DNA from 3 places in the Citrobacter telavivensis genome. Region 1 is predicted to be linked to each of the others. Evidence: predicted binding sites of a transcription regulator. Region 1 holds the regulator's gene; each other region holds the start of a gene.
The links. The regulator CRP, encoded in region 1, controls carbon source genes, mostly activating them, when cyclic AMP is high. The targets are predictions, from matches to a motif close to ATGTGANNNNNNTCACAT.
Positions count from the first base shown of each region.

Region 2: the regulator CRP is predicted to act here: its motif matches at 1,692-1,709, upstream of ACERJC_RS02905 (ABC-F family ATPase).
Region 3: the regulator CRP is predicted to act here: its motif matches at 1,301-1,318, upstream of azuC (stress response protein AzuC).

Region 1 covers NZ_JBGUBF010000003.1:464,319-467,474, reverse strand. Annotated here, with positions in the region: gene ACERJC_RS16850 (phosphoribulokinase) at 1-387, shown strand, start outside; gene ACERJC_RS16845 (OsmC family protein) at 462-866, opposite strand; gene crp (cAMP-activated global transcriptional regulator CRP) at 1,174-1,806, shown strand; gene ACERJC_RS16835 (YccS/YhfK family putative transporter) at 1,858-3,156, shown strand, end outside.
Region 2 covers NZ_JBGUBF010000001.1:620,856-624,011, reverse strand. Annotated here, with positions in the region: gene ACERJC_RS02910 (DUF1479 domain-containing protein) at 1-20, shown strand, start outside; gene ACERJC_RS02905 (ABC-F family ATPase) at 78-1,673, opposite strand; gene ldtB (L,D-transpeptidase) at 1,891-2,811, shown strand; gene ACERJC_RS02895 (TetR/AcrR family transcriptional regulator) at 2,865-3,156, opposite strand, start outside.
Region 3 covers NZ_JBGUBF010000001.1:1,890,217-1,893,372, reverse strand. Annotated here, with positions in the region: partial or broken gene ACERJC_RS09000 (MFS transporter) at 1-1,187, opposite strand, end outside; gene azuC (stress response protein AzuC) at 1,407-1,490, shown strand; gene ACERJC_RS08990 (DUF2766 family protein) at 1,612-1,863, shown strand; gene ACERJC_RS08985 (non-heme ferritin-like protein) at 1,992-2,495, opposite strand; gene ACERJC_RS08980 (DJ-1/PfpI family protein) at 3,015-3,156, shown strand, end outside.

The DNA.
Region 1 (3,156 bases):
ATCCAGAAACTGATCCGTGATACCAGCGAGCGGGGCCATTCTCGTGAAGCGGTGATGGATTCCGTGGTGCGTTCTATGGACGACTACATCAACTACATTACGCCGCAGTTCTCCCGCACCCACATTAACTTTCAGCGCGTCCCCACCGTGGACACGTCAAACCCGTTTGCAGCCAAAGGTATTCCATCGCTGGATGAGAGCTTTGTGGTGATTCATTTCCGCAATCTGGAAGGGATCGATTTCCCCTGGCTGCTGGCAATGCTGCAAGGTTCATTCATTTCTCACATCAATACATTGGTAGTGCCTGGCGGCAAAATGGGGCTGGCCATGGAGCTGATTATGTTGCCGTTGGTACAGCGACTGATGGAAGGGAAAAAAATCGAGTAAGGTAAGATTTTGCCGGATGGCGGCGTTGCGTTATCCGGCCTACTCCTGTCGTAGGCCTGATAAGTGCAGTGCCATCAGGCAGCAATCACTTCATACGAATGGGTAATATTGACCGCTTTTTCCAGCATCAACGCCACGGAGCAATACTTCTCTGCCGACAGATCGACCGCACGCGAAACGGCGGCATCCTTCAGGTCGTGACCCGTGACAATAAAATGCAGATTGATGTGGGTGAACAGGCGGGGTGCCTCTTCGCGACGTTCTGACGTCAGTTTCACTTCGCAGTTCGTCACATCCTGACGACCTTTTTGCAGGATAGAAACCACGTCAATCGCGCTGCACCCCCCTGCCGCCATCAACACCATTTCCATCGGGCTCGGCGCTTTATCACCGGAGTTACCGTCCATCAAAATCTGGTGACCGGAAGCCGACTCACCCAGGAAGGTTAACCCTTCAACCCATTTAACACGCGCTTGCATATTTTTTAACTCCAGTGCGTCAATTTTCCTGACAGATTACGCGTACATAACAATTCTCGCAACGGAAGGCGACCTCCGTCATGCTGAAGCGAGACACCAGGAGACACACGGCTAAAGCTATGCTAAAACAGTCAGGATGCTACAGTAATACATTGATGTACTGCATGTATGCAGAGGACTTCACATTAAAGGCTGCAGTTCGTTTTTGACGGCCTCTTCCCAGGACGAGGGAAGCACATTTTTGCAACCCCAGAGACAGCGGATTTTTTTGGCTCTGGAGACAGCTTATAACAGAGGATAATCGCGCATGGTGCTTGGCAAACCGCAAACAGACCCGACACTTGAATGGTTCTTGTCTCATTGCCACATTCATAAGTACCCGTCCAAGAGCACGCTGATTCACCAGGGTGAAAAAGCAGAAACGTTGTACTACATCGTTAAAGGCTCAGTGGCAGTGTTGATTAAAGATGAGGAAGGGAAAGAAATGATCCTTTCTTATCTGAATCAGGGTGATTTCATTGGCGAACTGGGCCTGTTTGAAGAAGGCCAGGAACGTAGCGCATGGGTTCGAGCGAAAACAGCGTGTGAAGTGGCTGAAATTTCCTACAAGAAATTCCGCCAGTTGATCCAGGTGAACCCAGATATTCTGATGCGCCTGTCTTCCCAAATGGCTCGCCGCCTGCAAGTTACTTCGGAGAAAGTCGGTAACCTGGCCTTCCTCGATGTGACCGGTCGTATCGCCCAGACGCTGCTGAATCTGGCGAAACAGCCTGATGCGATGACTCACCCGGACGGTATGCAGATCAAAATCACTCGCCAGGAGATTGGCCAGATCGTTGGCTGCTCTCGCGAAACCGTTGGTCGTATTCTGAAGATGCTGGAAGATCAGAACCTGATCTCCGCTCACGGTAAAACGATCGTCGTTTACGGCACTCGTTAATCTCATCGAAAATGACGCGCTACCCGATAGCGCGTCATTTTTGTTTTGCCAATGTGGCGCAGACTGATTTATCACCCAGAAATCAACTATGCACTACGTCAAACACTGGTGCTCTGTTTGCCCGTGGCCGTCGGCCTGCTCATCGGGCAGTTACATCTTGGCCTGCTCTTCTCTCTCGTTCCCGCCTGCTGCAACATTGCCGGGCTTGATACTCCGCACAAACGCTTTTTCAAACGCCTGATTATCGGGGCGTCGCTGTTTGCCGGCTGTAGCCTGATCATGCAACTGCTGCTGGCGCAGGCGATACCGTTACCCCTGATCCTGACCGGACTAACGCTCACGCTCGGCGTCACTGCGGAATTGAGCTCCCTTCACGCCCGCCTGCTTCCAGCCTCGCTGATTGCAGCGATTTTCACACTGAGCCTCGCGGGGAACATGCCGGTCTGGGAGCCTCTGCTGATCTACGCATTGGGCACGCTATGGTACGGATTGTTTAACTGGTTCTGGTTTTGGCTCTGGCGCGAACAGCCGCTTCGCGAGTCGCTGAGCCTGTTATACCGTGAACTGGCGGATTACTGCGAAGCCAAATACAGTATGCTGACCCAGCATACTGATCCGGAAAAAGCCCTGCCGCCACTGCTGATGCGCCAGCAGAAAGCGGTCGACCTCATCACCCAGTGCTATCAGCAGATGCACATGCTGTCGGCGCACCGCAACAATGACTACAAGCGGATGCTGCGCGCCTTTCAGGAAGCGCTGGATCTGCAGGAGCATATCTCCGTCAGTCTGCATCAGCCGGAAGAAGTGCAAAAGCTGGTCGAACGCAGCCATGCGGAACAGGTGATTCGCTGGAATGCGCAAACGGTCGCCGCTCGCCTGCGCGTACTGGCGGATGACATTCTCTATCACCGACTGCCGACGCGGTTCACCATGCAAAAGCAGATTGGCGCGCTGGAAAAAATTGCTAATCAGCATCCGGATAACCCCGTAGGGCAGTTCTGTTACTGGCATTTCAGCCGTATCGCCCGCGTGCTTCGCACTCAGCGCCCACTCTACGCCCGCGATCTGATGGCCGACAAACAGCGTCGGTTACCGCTGCTGCCGGCGCTGAAAAACTACCTCTCGTTGAAATCTCCGGCGCTGCGTAACGCCGGGCGTATCAGCGTAATGCTCAGCATTGCCAGTCTGATGGGGTCCGCGTTACATCTGCCGAAACCTTACTGGATCCTAATGACCGTTCTGTTTGTGACGCAAAATGGTTACGGTGCCACCCGCGTGCGTATTCTGCACCGTTCGGCGGGAACGCTGGTGGGGCTGATTATCGCAGGCGTGACGCTGCACTTTCATATT
Region 2 (3,156 bases), on a different contig from region 1:
GCGCGCTGGGGATGGCGTAACGCCAAATCGTGACAGGTGTGTTGACCACACCTGTCACATGAAAGGCGACGGGGAAATTAGCCGTCAATGCCTTTACTGCGCAGATAATCTTCGTAGTTACCGCTGAAGTTCACCACGCGATCGGGGGTTATTTCCAGCACGCGGGTTGCCAGTGAACTCACGAATTCACGGTCGTGAGAAACGAAGATCAGGGTTCCCTGATACATCTCCAGGGCCATGTTCAGCGATTCGATGGATTCCATATCAAGGTGGTTGGTCGGTTCGTCCATCACCAGAATGTTTGGCTTCTGCATCATCAGCTTACCAAACAGCATACGACCCTTTTCACCACCCGAAAGTACCTTCGCCGGCTTTTTGATGTCGTCCTGGCTGAACAGCAGACGACCGAGGATGCTGCGCACCGCCTGTTCGTCATCGCCTTCTTGCTTCCACTGGCTCATCCAGTCGAAGACCGTCAGATCGTTTTCAAACTCATATTCGTGATCCTGCGCGTAGTAGCCAATGCGCGCGTTTTCAGACCATTTCACCGTACCGCTATCGGCGTCCAGATCGCCGACCAGCGTTTTCAGCAGCGTCGATTTACCCACGCCGTTGGTTCCCAGTACCGCCAGCTTTTCACCGACTTCCAGCAGCAGGTTGACCCCTTTGAACAACGGGCCGTTATCAAAGCCTTTGCTGAGCGCTTCCACTTCCAGCGCGTTACGGAACAGTTTCTTGTCCTGCTCGAAGCGGATGAACGGGTTCTGACGGCTGGACGCCTTCACTTCGTCGAGTTTGATTTTATCAATCTGACGGGCGCGAGACGTCGCCTGACGAGATTTAGAGGCGTTAGCGCTAAAACGGCTGACAAAGGATTGCAGGTCGGCAATCTGCGCTTTTTTCTTGGCGTTATCCGCCAGCAGACGTTCGCGCGCCTGCGTCGCGGCGGTCATGTATTCGTCGTAGTTGCCCGGATAAATACGCAGTTCGCCGTAGTCAAGATCCGCCATGTGCGTACACACCATGTTCAGGAAGTGACGGTCGTGCGAAATGATGATCATGGTGCTGTCACGTTCGTTCAGCACCTGCTCCAGCCAACGGATGGTATCGATGTCCAGGTTGTTGGTCGGTTCGTCAAGCAGCAGAATATCCGGATTGGAAAACAGCGCCTGCGCCAGCAGCACACGAAGCTTCCAGCCAGGAGCGACTTCGCTCATCGGGCCGTAGTGTTGCTCTACCGGAATCCCCACGCCGAGCAGCAGTTCACCGGCGCGCGCTTCAGCAGAGTAACCGTCCATCTCGCCGTATTTCACTTCCAGATCGGCCACTTTGTAGCCATCTTCTTCGCTCATCTCCGGTAACGCATAGATGCGATCGCGCTCTTGCTTCACTTCCCACAGCTCACCGTGGCCCATGATGACCGTGTCGAGCACCGTGAACTCTTCAAAAGCGAACTGATCCTGGCGCAGCTTACCGATACGCTCGTTGGGATCGAGAGAAACGTTACCCAGCGTCGGTTCGAGGTCGCCGCCGAGAATTTTCATGAAGGTGGATTTACCGCTACCGTTAGCGCCAATCAGGCCGTAACGGTTGCCGCCGCCAAATTTGACGGAAATGTTTTCGAACAGCGGCTTACTGCCGAACTGCATGGTGACGTTGCTGGAAACTAACACGGACGTATCCTAAAGAATATGTGACAAACCTCATATTATGCCACAAGTCTTAAATAAGATCGCGCCCTGTAGCAAACGACTACACTGGGGGAACAGGAAAAAAATGTGATTTCGTACACATCTGAATTCCCTGTTAACAGGAATGCACATATAATGCGCTCCCAACACTACAGAATTCTCAACCCAACAGCCTGCCAGGCAATGAATCTCGCATAACATGAATATGAAATTAACAACGTTTTTCGCGGCAGCACTCGCGGTAGTCGGCTTTTGCAGTACCGCATCCGCTGTCACCTATCCTCTGCCAACGGATGGTAGTCGCGTCATTGGTCAGAATCAGGTCATCACCATCCCGGAAGGTAACTCGCAGCCGCTGGAGTATTTTGCTGCTGAATACCAGATGGGGCTTTCCAACATGCTGGAAGCCAACCCGGGCGTGGATACCTTCCTGCCGAAAGGCGGCACCGTGCTGAACATTCCGCAGCAGTTGATTCTGCCGGACACCGTGCATGAAGGCATCGTGATCAACAGCGCGGAAATGCGTTTGTACTACTACCCGAAAGGCACCAATACCGTGATCGTCCTGCCAATCGGTATCGGCCAGTTAGGTAAAGACACGCCAATCAACTGGACCACCAAAGTAGAACGTAAGAAAGCCGGCCCGACCTGGACGCCAACGGCGAAAATGCACGCTGAATATCGTGCCGCAGGCGAACCGCTGCCCGCTGTCGTGCCTGCCGGTCCGGATAACCCGATGGGTCTGTACGCCCTGTACATTGGCCGTCTGTACGCCATTCACGGTACCAACGCAAACTTCGGTATCGGCCTGCGCGTGAGCCACGGCTGTGTGCGTCTGCGTAACGAAGACATCAAATTCCTGTTCCAGAATGTGCCTGTCGGAACGCGCGTACAGTTTATCGATGAGCCGGTAAAAGCAACGACGGAGCCAGATGGCAGTCGTTACATCGAGGTTCACAACCCGCTGTCGACCACCGAAGCGCAGTTTGAAGGCGGCGAAATCGTACCGATCACGCTGTCGAAGAGCATTCAGAACATCACTAACCAGCCCGATGTTGACCAGAACGTGGTGGAACAGGCGGTTCAGAACCGTTCAGGGATGCCCGTTCGTCTGAACTGATTGTTTTGGATTCATCAAGTTAATGAAAAAGGGTTCATCCACTGAGCCCTTTTTTAATGGTAGCGCCAGGCGATAAGAAAGGTTTGAACCGCCGAGTGCGCAAGTTGCTCCAGCACACGGCTATCCATCGGTTGTTGATCAATCAATGTGGCTGGTAATGGGTATCCCATTACCGCACCGAGAAAGGCGGTCGCCTGCAGTGTCGGGTTATCAAACTGTATTCTCCCCTGCTCCTGATATTGCTTCAGTATCTCTGCCAGCGCCTGTAATACGCGCCCTGTTGGACGCTGCTTAAGCGTGGCGTAAAGCTCTGGTTTCTGTACCAGAACCTGAATTAACAAACGC
Region 3 (3,156 bases), on a different contig from region 1:
GGCATAGCTCATCTGGGCGGAAGGAACGTCTGAAAAAGCCAGCGTGCTGATGCCGGTAAACTGAATCGAGCGGAACACGCCGCCAAGATACAGCACCAGCAAAATAAGCCAGACGGGAGTGGTCGGAGTGATCAGCGCGCAGGCGAGCAGGGCCAGCACATTGAGCGCCCCGTTAATCAGCAGTAGCTTTTTAAAGCCGAGCCAGCGGATGAGCGGCGTGGTGGCGGGCTTAATGGTCAGATTGCCGACAAATACCGCCAGTACCAGCGAACCGGCCTGAAAGGCATTCATGCCAAATCCCACCTGAAACATGAGCGGCAGAAGAAAAGGCACGGCGCTGATAGAAGCCCGGAACAGCGAGCCTCCGTACATGGTGACGCGAAACGTTGGGACCTGCATGGCGTCGAGGCGAATCATTGGATAGCTGGCCCGCTTGAAATGGCGCAGAGAAAAGGCAAATGTCCCCACGCCAAGCGCCAGCAAGGCTATCGTCAATCCGCCTTCGGGATGTTGCGCGCCCAGCAACTCCATCGCATAGACCAGGCTGACCATCGCAATAGCGGTGGTGATAAAACCAGGAAGATCGAAGGGACGGCGATCGTCATCGCGGATATTGGGAATAAATCGCAGCGCCAGTGCGATCGCCAGCAGGCCCAGGGGCACGTTAATAAAGAAGATCCAGCGCCAGTTGGCATAGCTGGTGATAAAACCGCCGAGCGGTGGGCCAATGATGGGGGCAACCAGTGCAGGCCAGGTTAAGGTGGCAATAGCCGTAATCAATTGATGCTTTGGCGTGGTGCGCAATACCGCTAAGCGACCAACCGGAACCATCAGTGCGCCACCCACGCCCTGCAGGATACGCATTGCCAGGAAGCCCTCCAGCGTCGTGGAAAGACCGCACAGTACTGACGCGAGGGTGAAAATGGCGAGGGCGAGCGTAAAGATTTTGCGTGCGCCAAAACGATCGGCTATCCAGCCGCTGGCCGGGATGAGAACCGCCAGGGTAATCAGATAGGCGCTGATACCAATGTTTAAATCAACCGCCGGAACACCGAAACTTTGGCCATATCGGGCAGGGCGGTCGCGATCACCGTACCGTCAATAAACTCCATAAAAAATGCCCCTGCGACGAGCAGGGCGGCAGGGGAGATACCTCGCTTGCTTTCTATGATCCGATCTTCGTGCATGTTGTACTTGCCATTCAAAAAAAATTATAAAATTTTACCGGAATTGATAGTTACGTAGATGCTTGATTTACCAGCTAAACAGACATAAATGCAAAGGATATGTAAATTTAAAATAGTGATGCCCATCACAAAATGGTTGATTTTTGTGATGGCGGTCATATTATGTGCGCATAGACAATAACACCTGCATAACAAGATATCTGGAGTCATGCCATGAAACTGAAACTGCGCAAAATCCTGAAAAGCATGTTTGAAAATTATTGCAAAACTTTCAAAGACGTACCGCCAGGCGCTATGTTCTGATGAAAAAACCTGCTTCGGCAGGTTTTTTTATGCCTGTCATTTGCGCTGGCAGGTCTGGCTATCGTTTTAGCGTCTGAATCGGTACTATGACGGCCTTTCAACACTATCAGGAACGCCTACTATGTCCCAACCGCTGAATGCCGATCAGGAACTGGTCTCTGACGTTGTCGCCTGTCAGCTCGTCATCAAACAAATACTCGATGTTCTCGACGTGATTGCGCCCGTCGAAGTTCGTGAAAAAATGACCAGCCAGCTGAAAAATATTGATTTTTCAACGCATCCCGCTGCTGCCGATCCCGTCACGTTACGCGCTATCCAGAAAGCGATCGCGCTGATTGAACTGAAATTCACGCCGCAGGGCGAAGCTCACTAAAATAAACCGTTGTTTTAGATTTTAGAAATACTTTTTGCGATACCTCCCCAAAGAGGGAGGCATCGGACTGAAAGGACTTTGCGAACGGGCCTGCTGGGGTGTGAAATGCAGGCCAATGACGGGGTCAATTAATGCTGTTGATAATTGACCACGTTAAGTACGTGCTGATCGGTTTGTGCCGGGCAGAGGCCTGCGCGTTTGGCGCTACGCACTTCATCAAGAATTGTTTGCAACAACAGCCCATCTTGCTGCTGTTCTTTTTCCAGATCGTGGAGAAAATCGAGGGTTGGAGCATCATTCAGGGCTTCAGCTTCGTCAGTTAGCTGCGAAAGCGTGCTGGCGCGCTGTTCATAATCATCCATCGTTTTCTGAAACAGTTCTTCCAGCGAATGTAAATCCTCACCCGGTACGTCGATGGCCTTCACGACCGGATTCGCCCCGGCATTTTTCATGAAGTTAAATACGCGCATCATGTGGGTGACGTTACTCTGAGCCTGAGTACGTAAGAAAGTCGCAGTACCCATCAGACGGTGTTCAGAACACCACTCACTCAGATGGAGGTAGAGATTGGAAGCATAAAACTCAAGATTCATTTGATTGTTGAGTTTGTGAACCATTCCAACTGCAGCCATATCAATATCCTTATTTCCTGATAGAAGGGATGTGCAAAGCCAATATGCACAACTTACTGTTAGCAGAATAAATCCATTCTGCCGGTCCATTATGTGATCGAAGAGTCAATTTCGTTGCGAATCGAAAATAAGCATACCCTCATAAAGGGAATAAGAAAATCCTTAAGTGGTATTGTTTATGTTTTTTTACATATTACTGAAGGTAATACATCAAGTAGCAGTTGGTAAACATAATGTGAAATTATATATCTGATTGATTTTAAATGGCGGGTAATGATTTGTTGATTTTGAAATAGTGTTTCAAGTCACAAAACAGAATGATTTCACATGGTAATATAAGAATATTGATAATTTCGACCGTCCCTGCCGCGATAATAATCCTGAGAAACCGTTTTGGCTGAAATAACTCCGGATTATCTCGTGCGGAAAATCAGGGCAGCGACATCATATTTAATTATAACCGAATGATTAACTCGTCATTTTCGGTGTTATCAGTATGTAATAAATGAGGAACGGTGAATGAAAAGAGTGGCAGTCTTGCTGGCATCGGGTTTCGAAGAAGCGGAAGCGATCGTCACCATTGATATCTTGCGTCGTCTGAATATCGACGTTGACACACTGGCCTGTGCGGAATCTCGCGCCGTGGTGAGCTACCACGATG